4 regions of the Oryzihumus sp. genome follow, and region 4 is predicted to be linked to each of the others. Evidence: riboswitches for the same ligand, from Rfam matches in the RefSeq annotation. Region 4 holds a riboswitch; each other region holds the start of a gene.

Region 1 (2,191 bases), on a different contig from region 4:
TGGCGGACCGTCTCGTGGTGCGGGAGGGGCGCTGGTTCGCCCTCGACTGCACCAGCGAGGCGTGCTGCCCCACGGCGGGCACGCTGCTGCAGCCCGGCCACGAGGTGCCGGCGGTGGCCGACTTCGTGGGCATGGAGGTGGCGCCGCTGGTCGACCGGGAGGCCCTCGTGGCCAGCCTGCAGCCGGGGTCCCACCCGCTGCTGACCCGCGCGGTGCGGGCCTGCGCGCAGGAGTGGCTCCAGGTGGTGTCGGACGGCCACGACGAGCACCAACCCGACCTGGAGAAGCAGCGAGCGCGGGCGCTGGCCGTGTGGGCCGAGCTGCTGCGTGAGGACGACGCGGCCCCGGCGGTCACCGACCTGCCGCCGGGCGACCTCGCCCTGGCCGCGTGCTCGCTGGTCGACGTGCACCTGCGTGACGCGCTGGTCGCCTGGCTGTGTCCCGGCACCCTCGAGCTGGACCTGGTCGACCCGGGCCTGCGTGAGCAGCTGCGCCGCTTCCTTCCCGTGCGTGGCTGGGGGCGTGGGGAGCCGGACGTCGCCGAGGTCACCGCACAGCGCCGGGTCGAGGCCAGGCTGGTGGCCCTGTGCGGGGTCCTTCCCGACGAGTGGGCGGTCGCGGCCCTCACGGTGCTGGCCAACCTCGCCTGGTGGCGCGGCGACGGCGCGCTCACCCGAGTCGCGCTGGACCGGGCGCTGGCGGTCGACCCCGGCTACCGGCTTGCCGCGTTGCTGGAGCGCATGGTCGACCTCGCGATCCGTCCCGACCGCGCCTCCGCCTGAGCCGTGTGGCCCTTGGGCAGGGGGGTCCAGCACGCGGACGGTCGGTCGGGTCGGTGGGGCGTCGGGCGTACAGTTGCGGGCAGGTCATGAGCTCCAGCGCGTAGCCCCGGCTTGCTGGACGGCAACCCTCCACCGCGGTGGGGTGCCCCGGGTGATGACCGGGCCACCTGGACCACAGGTGGCAAGCGCGGGCCCGGCCGGGCCCTGACGACCTCCCAGGGAGCCGCCGTGACCGTGATCTCCGACCCGCTGCGTGCCACGACCGGCCCCGGCCGTCGGCAACTCGCCGTCGGTGGCCTGGCCCTCGAGGTCGGCGGCTCGCTGCCGGAGGTGCGGGTGGCCTATGAGACGTGGGGCCGGCTCAACGCCGCCCGCGACAACGCCATCCTCGTCGAGCACGCCCTCACCGGGGACAGCCACGTCGCCGGACCGGCCGGCGCGGGCCACCCCACGCCGGGCTGGTGGGACGGGCTGATCGGTCCCGGCCGGCCGCTGGACACCAACCGTTTCCTCGTCGTCGCCAGCAACGTCCTCGGCGGGTGCCAGGGCACCACCGGCCCGGCCAGCAGCGACCCCGACGGGCGCCCCTGGGGCAGCCGCTTCCCCTATGTCACCGTCCGCGACCAGGTCGAGGTGGAGGCCCGCCTGGCCGACGCGCTCGGCGTCGAGCGCTGGGCGGCCGTCCTCGGCGGGTCCATGGGCGGCATGCGGGCGCTGGAGTGGGCGGTCACCCACCCCGACCGGGTGGAGGCCTGCATCGTGCTGGCCAGCGGTGCCTACGCCACCGCCGAGCAGATCGCCTGGTGCCAGCCGCAGCTGCTGGCCATCCGGCAGGACCCGCACTTCCGGGGCGGGGACTACTACGGCCACCCGGTCGGCCCGGACGCCGGGCTGGGCCTGGCGCGCCGGATCGCGCACGTGACCTACCGCAGCGAGCACGAGCTGGCCGAGCGCTTCGGGCGCCACCCGCAGGGGGAGGAGCAGCCGCTCGGCGGCGGGGGGCGGTTCGCGGTCGAGAGCTACCTGGACCACCACGCGGACAAGCTGGCCCGGCGTTTCGACGCCAACTCCTACCTCGTGCTCACCGAGGCCATGAACTCCCATGACGTGGGCCGCGGCCGCGGCGGTTGGAAGGCCGCCCTGGAGCGGGTGACCGCCCGGCTCACGGTCGCCTGCGTCGACTCCGACCGGCTCTACCCGCCTCGGCTGTCCGACGAGATCGCGACCGCGCCGGCCGCCGTCGGCCCCGCGCACCGGGTTCGCTCGGACTACGGCCACGACGGTTTCCTCATCGAGATCGGGCAGGTCGGACAGATCCTGCGCGAGGCCCTCGGCGAGGCGTCACCGTCCTCACGACGCGCCCGCTGATATCCGGTACGGTCGCCGCACGGAGCAGCACGCGCTGCGCG
Region 2 (2,191 bases), on a different contig from region 4:
CGCATCGAGGGCGCCCCGTCGGACGGGCTCGGCACCCCGGCGGAGATGTGCACCAGGCCGGCAGCGGAGAAGGCCAGGGCCGTCAGGCCGATGCCGATGCGGTTGGTCGAGGAGGCCTCGTCGGGGGCGCGCAGCAGGCGCAGCCCCAGCAGGATCAGGACGATCGGGACGGCCAGGCCGACCCGGCCGAAGGTGCCGGCCACCACGGCGTGGACCACGTCGCCGACCGGACCGCGCAGCGCCCACCACTCGCGCGCGGCCACGATGATGGCCAGGGCGATGAGCGCGAAGCCGACGCCGTCGCGACGGTGCTCCGGCTCGAGCTCACGCGCGCTGTGGCCGACCTTGCGGACCGTGCCGCCGGCCAGGTGGGCCACGCCCATCCACGCACCACGCACGGCGCGCACCGGCCAGGGCAGGGTGGCCGCCCGGGGCGCGGGCTTGCGCGGCGCCGGCTTGCGGGCAGCAGGCTTGCGGGCGGCGGGCTTGCGATTGGCCGCAGGCGTCCGCGCCGCCGGGCGCGCGGCGCCGCCGCGTCCCGAGGAGCTCGAGCGCGAGGAGGAGGTCGTCCGGGTCGCCACCTTCGCAGGCTACGCGATCGCCCCGACGACATCACGCGTCACACGCGCCCCGGCCTCCGGCGCGTCGCGTGGCGGGCGCCCGTCACCGGGGCTGCTCCCGGCTGCCGCCCCGGTCGCCAGGTCTCACATCCCGGGACATCACTCCCGAAAGGTGGGCAGGCCCGCGCCGGCGCCGCTACGGTCGAGCCCAGGTCATGAGTGCCAGCGTCAAGCCCCGGCTTGCTGGCCGGCAACCCTCCTGTCGCGGCGGGGTGCTCCGGGTGACGACCCGGTCGGCCCGCGCCCGCGGTGCCGGCAAGCGCGGACCGGCGAGCCCGAAGGCCTCGATGGTCCACCGGACCACCGAGGAGTGAGCTTCGTTGTCGATCGCCACCATCAGCCGGACCCACCACCAGGCGCCCGCCCCCGCCCCGCGGGACCACCTGCGCCCCGTTCCCGCGCTGCCGCAGGACCTCCTGACGCCGCTGCCGCGCACCGTGGCCGCCGACCTGGGCGTGCCCACGCTGCACCGGACGGTCGTGGACTACGCCAACTTCGACCACGCGGCGAGCACCCCGGCACTGGAGTCCGTCCAGGCCGCGGTCGATGCCGCGCTGCGCACCTACTCCTCGGTGCACCGCGGCAACGGCTACGCCTCGAAGGTGACCAGCGCGTGGTACGAGCAGGCCCGCGAGCAGGTGGCCTCCTTCGTCGGGGCGCGCGAGGAGGACCTGGTCGTCTTCACCCGCAACACCACCGACTCGCTCAACCTCCTGGCACGGGCGCTGCCCCGGCGCACCACGACGTTCGTCTTCGAGTCCGAGCACCACGCGGCGCTGCTGCCCTGGGACGAGCGGCGAACCGTGCGCCTGCCCGTGCCCGGCAGCGTGGCGGACGCCCTGGTGCTGCTCGAGGAGGCGCTGGCCGAGCACGCCCGGTCCAGCGACGGACCACGGCTGGTCGTGGTCACCGGAGCATCCAACGTCACCGGTGAGCTGTGGCCCGTGGAGCGGGTCACCGAGGTCGCCCGCCGGTATGCCGCGCGCGTGGCCCTGGACGCCGCGCAGCTCGCCCCGCACCGGCGCATCGACCTGGACGCGCTTGACGTGGACTACGTGGCGTTCTCCGGGCACAAGCTCTACGCCCCCTTCGGTGCGGGCGTCCTGGTCGGCCGGGCCGACTGGCTCGACGCGGCGGCGCCCTACCTGCGCGGCGGTGGGGCGACGGCACGGGTCAGCGAGCGTGAGGTGCAGTGGAGCCAGGGGGCGGCCCGGCACGAGGCGGGCAGCCCCAACGTCATCGGCGCGATCGCCCTGGCCGCCGCGTGTGCCACGGTCGAGGCCCACCGTGACGCGATCGAGGCCCACGAGTCGGCCCTGGCGCAGCGCCTGCAGTCCGGGCTCGCCGTCATCGAGGGCGTGACCACGTGGTCGGTGTTCGGTGAGGAGCACGACCGGGTGGGGGTGGTGACCTTCACGGTGGACGGCGTCGACAGCTCACTGGTGTCGGCGTCGCTGTCGGCCGAGCACGGGATCGGCGTGCGGGACGGCAAGTTCTGTGCGCACCTGCTCGTGGACGCCCTGCTCGACGGTCCGGGCGCCCCGGCGACCGCGGTGCGCGCCAGCGTCGGG
Region 3 (2,191 bases), on a different contig from region 4:
TAGTAGTTGACGACCGCCTTGACCGGGGCTCCGGCGTCGACCAGCTTGACGACGGCACCCGAGAAGGCGCCCCCGAAGTCGGTCTGGCCGGTCGCGGCCGACTGGATGTCCTGGGGTCCGCTGGTGGTGTTGCCGACCCACCTGAGCCGGATCGTGGGGAAGTAGCCGAGCTCGGCGGCGAGCTCGGGCAGGGTGACGTTGTTGGCCGAGCCCTGGTAGCGCAGGGTCACCGGCCCCTTCGCCGAGCCGGCCGCCTCGGTGGAGGGCAGGGAGCACGCCGTGAGGGCAGCGGCGCCGCCCAGGGTCAGGACGAGGAGCCGGGTCGTGGTCCGCGCGCGCATCAGGCCACCGCCTCGCGGCGCTCGGGGCGGGCGCCGAGGAGGGTGCGTCCGGCGAGGGTGTCGAGGAAGACCGCAGTCACCTCGCGCAGCGGCCGCGCCGCCGACTCCTCGAGCAGCACCTCGCCGCTCTCGAAGAGGGTGACCTCGCCGGCCAGGACGAACCAGCCCGGGCTGATGCTGCTGGGGCCGAGACTGGCGAGCACCGGTCGCAGGGCGTAGTCGACGGCGAGGACGTGTGCGGGCGTGCCGCCGGTGGCCACGGGAAGGACGACCTTGCCGCGCAGCGCGAACTGCGGAAGCAGGTCCAGGAAGGTCTTGAGCAGCCCGCCGTAGGCCGCCTTGTAGACCGGGGTCGAGACGACGACCGCATCGGCTGCCTCGAGGCTGCCCACCGCTGCGGCGATGTCCGGGTCGTCGGCGTCGCCGCGCAGCAGCGGCCCGGCGGGAAGGTCCCGCAGGACGATCGGGGCGACGAGGTGCCCCGCTTGTTGCAGCTGCCGGGAGATCTCGGAGAGCACCCCGTCGGTGCGGGAGGCGGTGGAGGGACTGCTGGAGATGGTGGCTATGACAGCCATGAGGGGTCCTTTCATGGGCAGGGGGCATCGCCGGCCGTGCGACTTGGCCCGCGGAGGGCCGGCCGGCGCAGAGCCGTTGCTGGGGAAGGGTTCTCGCTGGTGCGAGAGGAGGAGGACTGCTCTGGTCAGCGGCGACAGAGCGCGCTGGAGACCCGGAGGAGGTCGACGTGCCGACGCCGGGCCGGGTAGAGCGAGGGTGGCCCGCTGCTCCCAGATCCCTTGGCCCTCATGGGTTTCCGTCCTCGATGGAGGCATCGAGCCTCGCGCTTGCTCCGGTCGGTCGACCGGAGCCAGGTCTTCACCCGGAGCACCCCACCGCGAATGAGAGGGTTGCCGTCCAGCAAGCCGGGGCTGTGCGCTGGAGCTCGTGACCTGCCCCGAAACTAGCCGTTCAGGGATCGCCTATCAAATGAGTAGGAATTGTCTCTCGCATGCTGGGATGCCGGCACGGGGACGACCCGCTCGGGGCCGATGGCACGGCGAGGACCCGCATGCGGTTCGCGCGGGCACTACCCCAGCTGGTCGCGACGGCGGGTCAGGTAGGCGATCTCGGCGGTGTTGCCCGTGAGCCCGATGGCCGCGTCGTACGCCGCGCGGGACTCCTGGCTGCGGCCCAACCGGCGCAACAGGTCGGCGCGGGTCGCATGGAAGGCGTGGTAGCCGGCCAGCGTGTCCGCGAGACGGTCGACGGCCGCCAGTGCCACTTCCGGGCCGTCGAGCTCAGCGACCGCGACGGCCCGGTTGAGGGCGACGATGGGTGACGGGTCGAGGCGGACGAGCTGGTCGTAGAGGGCGACGACCTGCGACCAGTCGGTGTCGCGCACGTCGCGGGCAGAGGTGTGCACGGCGTTGATCGCGGCGAGGACCTGGTAGCGGCCCGGGGGCCTCCCCATGGCCAGACGCTCGCGCACCAGCTGGTGCCCCTCGGCGACCAGCGCCGCGTCCCAGACACCTCGGTCCTGCTCGGCGAGGCTGACCAGCTCGCCGCTCGACGAGACGCGGGCGGTGCGGCGGGCCTCGGTGAGGAGCATCAACGCCAGAAGCCCGGCCACCTCACCGTCCTCCGGCAGGAGTGCACGGACCAGGCGCGTCAGCCGGATCGCCTCGGCGGTCAGGTCGTGACGCACGGGGTCGGTGTCGGGGCCGCTCGCCAGGTAGCCCTCGTTGAAGACGAGGAAGAGGACGGCGAGGACGCCGGAGACGCGTGCCGGGAGGTCCTCCGCGGACGGCACGCGATACGGGATGCGGGCGGCCTTGATCTTGGCCTTGGCCCGG
Region 4 (2,191 bases):
CGCGCTCGACCTCGTCGCGGCCCTGGAGGAACGCCGCGACCTTGCGGGTGTTCTCCAGGTGCCGGTCCAGGCGCAGGCTGAGCGTCTCGACGCCCTGGGCGATGAGGAAGGCGTTGAACGGCGAGATCGCCGACCCGAGGTCGCGCAGCAGCTGCACCCGCGCCTTGAGGATGAACGCCAGGTTGGCCCCGAGCGGGCTGCCGACGCCGAGGTCCCGGGCGAAGACGAGCCCGTGGTAGCTCTCCTCCGGGGTGTTGTAGTTGGGGAACTTCTCCGGATCGCGGCCGTAGTCGAACGTGCCGCCGTCGACGATGACGCCCGCGATCGCCGTGCCGTGGCCGCCGAGGTACTTCGTGGCCGAGTGCACGACCACGTCGGCGCCCCACTCCAGCGGGCGGATCAGGTAGGGCGTGGCGATCGTGTTGTCCACCACCAGCGGCACCCCGGCCTCGTGGGCGACGCGCGCGACCGCCTCGATGTCGAGCACCTCGGACTTGGGGTTCGAGATGGTCTCGGCGAAGAACAGCTTGGTGTTGGGGCGGACCGCGGCCTTCCACGACTCGATGTCGTTGGGATCGGCCACGAAGGTCACCTCGAGCCCGAACTTGGGCAGCGTGTGCTTGAGCAGGTTGAAGGTGCCGCCGTAGAGCGAGGGGCTGGCCACGACGTGGTCGCCGGCCTCGGCGATGTTCAGGATCGCCAGCGTCTCGGCGGCCTGGCCCGAGGCGACCAGCAGCGCGCCGACGCCACCCTCGAGCGAGGCGATCCGCTGCTCCACCGCGTCCTGGGTGGGGTTCATGATCCGCGTGTAGATGTTGCCGAACTCCTTGAGCGCGAACAGGTTCGCCGCGTGGTCGGTGTCGCGGAACACGTAGGAGGTGGTCTGGTAGATGGGCAGTGCCCGCGCGCCGGTCGCCTCGTCGGGGACCTGGCCGGCGTGGACCTGCCGCGTCTCGAAGGACCAGTTCGGGGTGGTGTCAGTCATCGGGTTCCCTTGCCTCTCAGCACTTCTCACGTATGACGAGTGGTCGCGAGAGGTGCGGGGCGCACCTCACGCGAGGTGCGGGGATACCACCAAGGGTGTCTCCGCGCTTGCGTTGCGCCGTCCTGTGGCGCACCGCCTGGTCCTCACCCGGGGCACCCCACCGCGGTGGAGGGTTGCCGGTCAGCGAGCCGGGGCTTGGCGCTGACACTCATGACCTGTGACCGACATTAGGCCGCGCTCCCGGCCGCTGGAACGGCCGTCTCTCATGGCGGACGCCGGCGCTCCGCTCAGATGCCGAGCGCCGAGAGCGTGACGAACGAGTATCCGGCTGCCCGCAGCTGGCTGATGACTCGGGGCAGGGCGTCCGCGTCGAGGGTGGTGTGGTCGTCGGGGTTGGACCCGACGTGCATGAGCACGATCTCGCCGGGGGTGCGCGCGGCCAGGACCCGGGCCACGACGGTGTCGGCGCTCTGGCCGCCGGAGGTGCCCTTCCATCCGAGGGTGTCGATGGTCCAGCCGACGGCGACGTAGCCCATGCCGTTGACCAGGGACAGCGTGTGCGCGGTGTACTCCCCGAACGGGAAGCGGAACAGCGGCCTGGGGCTGCGCCCGGTCACCGCGGTGATCGCCGCGGCGCCGTCGCTCACCTCGGTCCGCACCGCGGCGTCGGACAGGGTGCTCAGGTGCGGGTGGTTGTCGGTGTGGTTGCCGATCCGCCCGTAGGTCGCCATCTGGCGGGACAACGCGGGGAAGGCGCGGACGAAGTCGCCGGTGAGGCAGAAGCTGGCCGGCACGTGCTGGGCCTTGAGCGTGGCCAGGATCGCGGGGACGCCGTCACCGTTGGCGCCGGCGTCGAAAGTCAGCGCGACGACCTTCGACGTCGTGGGGACGCGCGAGACCACGGTGCCGAGCAGGTGGGCCGGCAGCCCGGGGTTCGCCGGCCGAGGCGAGGTGGTCGGCGGCCGCGGGGTGGTGCGCGTCGGTGCCGGAGCCGTCGGAAGCGGAGTGCTGGTCGGCCGGGTCGTGACGCTCGCGCGGGTCGACGGGCTGGGTGCACTCGTCCGGGTGGACGTCGGCGTGGGGCGGCCCGTGGTGCTCGTCGCCGGCCCGGAGGTGGCCGGCCGGCCGGACGTGGTCGGCATACCGGCGGTGGAGGACGGACGCGCTGCCCCGGTCCCCGGGGAGCCGCCACAGGCTGCGGTCACC

Evidence for each region. A riboswitch is a leader RNA that binds a small molecule or an ion and turns the genes downstream of it on or off. The one in region 4 is predicted to bind S-adenosylmethionine.
Region 1: another riboswitch for S-adenosylmethionine. It lies ahead of metX (homoserine O-acetyltransferase MetX); the one in region 4 lies ahead of ACXVGS_RS16785 (bifunctional o-acetylhomoserine/o-acetylserine sulfhydrylase).
Region 2: another riboswitch for S-adenosylmethionine. It lies ahead of ACXVGS_RS10165 (aminotransferase class V-fold PLP-dependent enzyme); the one in region 4 lies ahead of ACXVGS_RS16785 (bifunctional o-acetylhomoserine/o-acetylserine sulfhydrylase).
Region 3: another riboswitch for S-adenosylmethionine. It lies ahead of ssuE (NADPH-dependent FMN reductase); the one in region 4 lies ahead of ACXVGS_RS16785 (bifunctional o-acetylhomoserine/o-acetylserine sulfhydrylase).

Annotation. Positions count from the first base shown of each region.
Region 1 is NZ_JBTCWL010000004.1:79,248-81,438, reverse strand. It holds gene ACXVGS_RS01740 (DUF4192 domain-containing protein) at 1-782, shown strand, start outside; SAM riboswitch class IV at 865-976, shown strand; gene metX (homoserine O-acetyltransferase MetX) at 1,011-2,150, shown strand.
Region 2 is NZ_JBTCWL010000032.1:19,417-21,607, reverse strand. It holds gene ACXVGS_RS10170 (DNA translocase FtsK) at 1-581, opposite strand, end outside; SAM riboswitch class IV at 772-888, shown strand; gene ACXVGS_RS10165 (aminotransferase class V-fold PLP-dependent enzyme) at 941-2,191, shown strand, end outside.
Region 3 is NZ_JBTCWL010000021.1:31,897-34,087, forward strand. It holds gene ACXVGS_RS07525 (ABC transporter substrate-binding protein) at 1-341, opposite strand, end outside; gene ssuE (NADPH-dependent FMN reductase) at 341-916, opposite strand; SAM riboswitch class IV at 1,175-1,289, opposite strand; gene ACXVGS_RS07535 (RNA polymerase sigma factor) at 1,426-2,191, opposite strand, start outside.
Region 4 is NZ_JBTCWL010000082.1:8,907-11,097, forward strand. It holds gene ACXVGS_RS16785 (bifunctional o-acetylhomoserine/o-acetylserine sulfhydrylase) at 1-985, opposite strand, end outside; SAM riboswitch class IV at 1,084-1,201, opposite strand; gene ACXVGS_RS16790 (polysaccharide deacetylase family protein) at 1,273-2,191, opposite strand, start outside.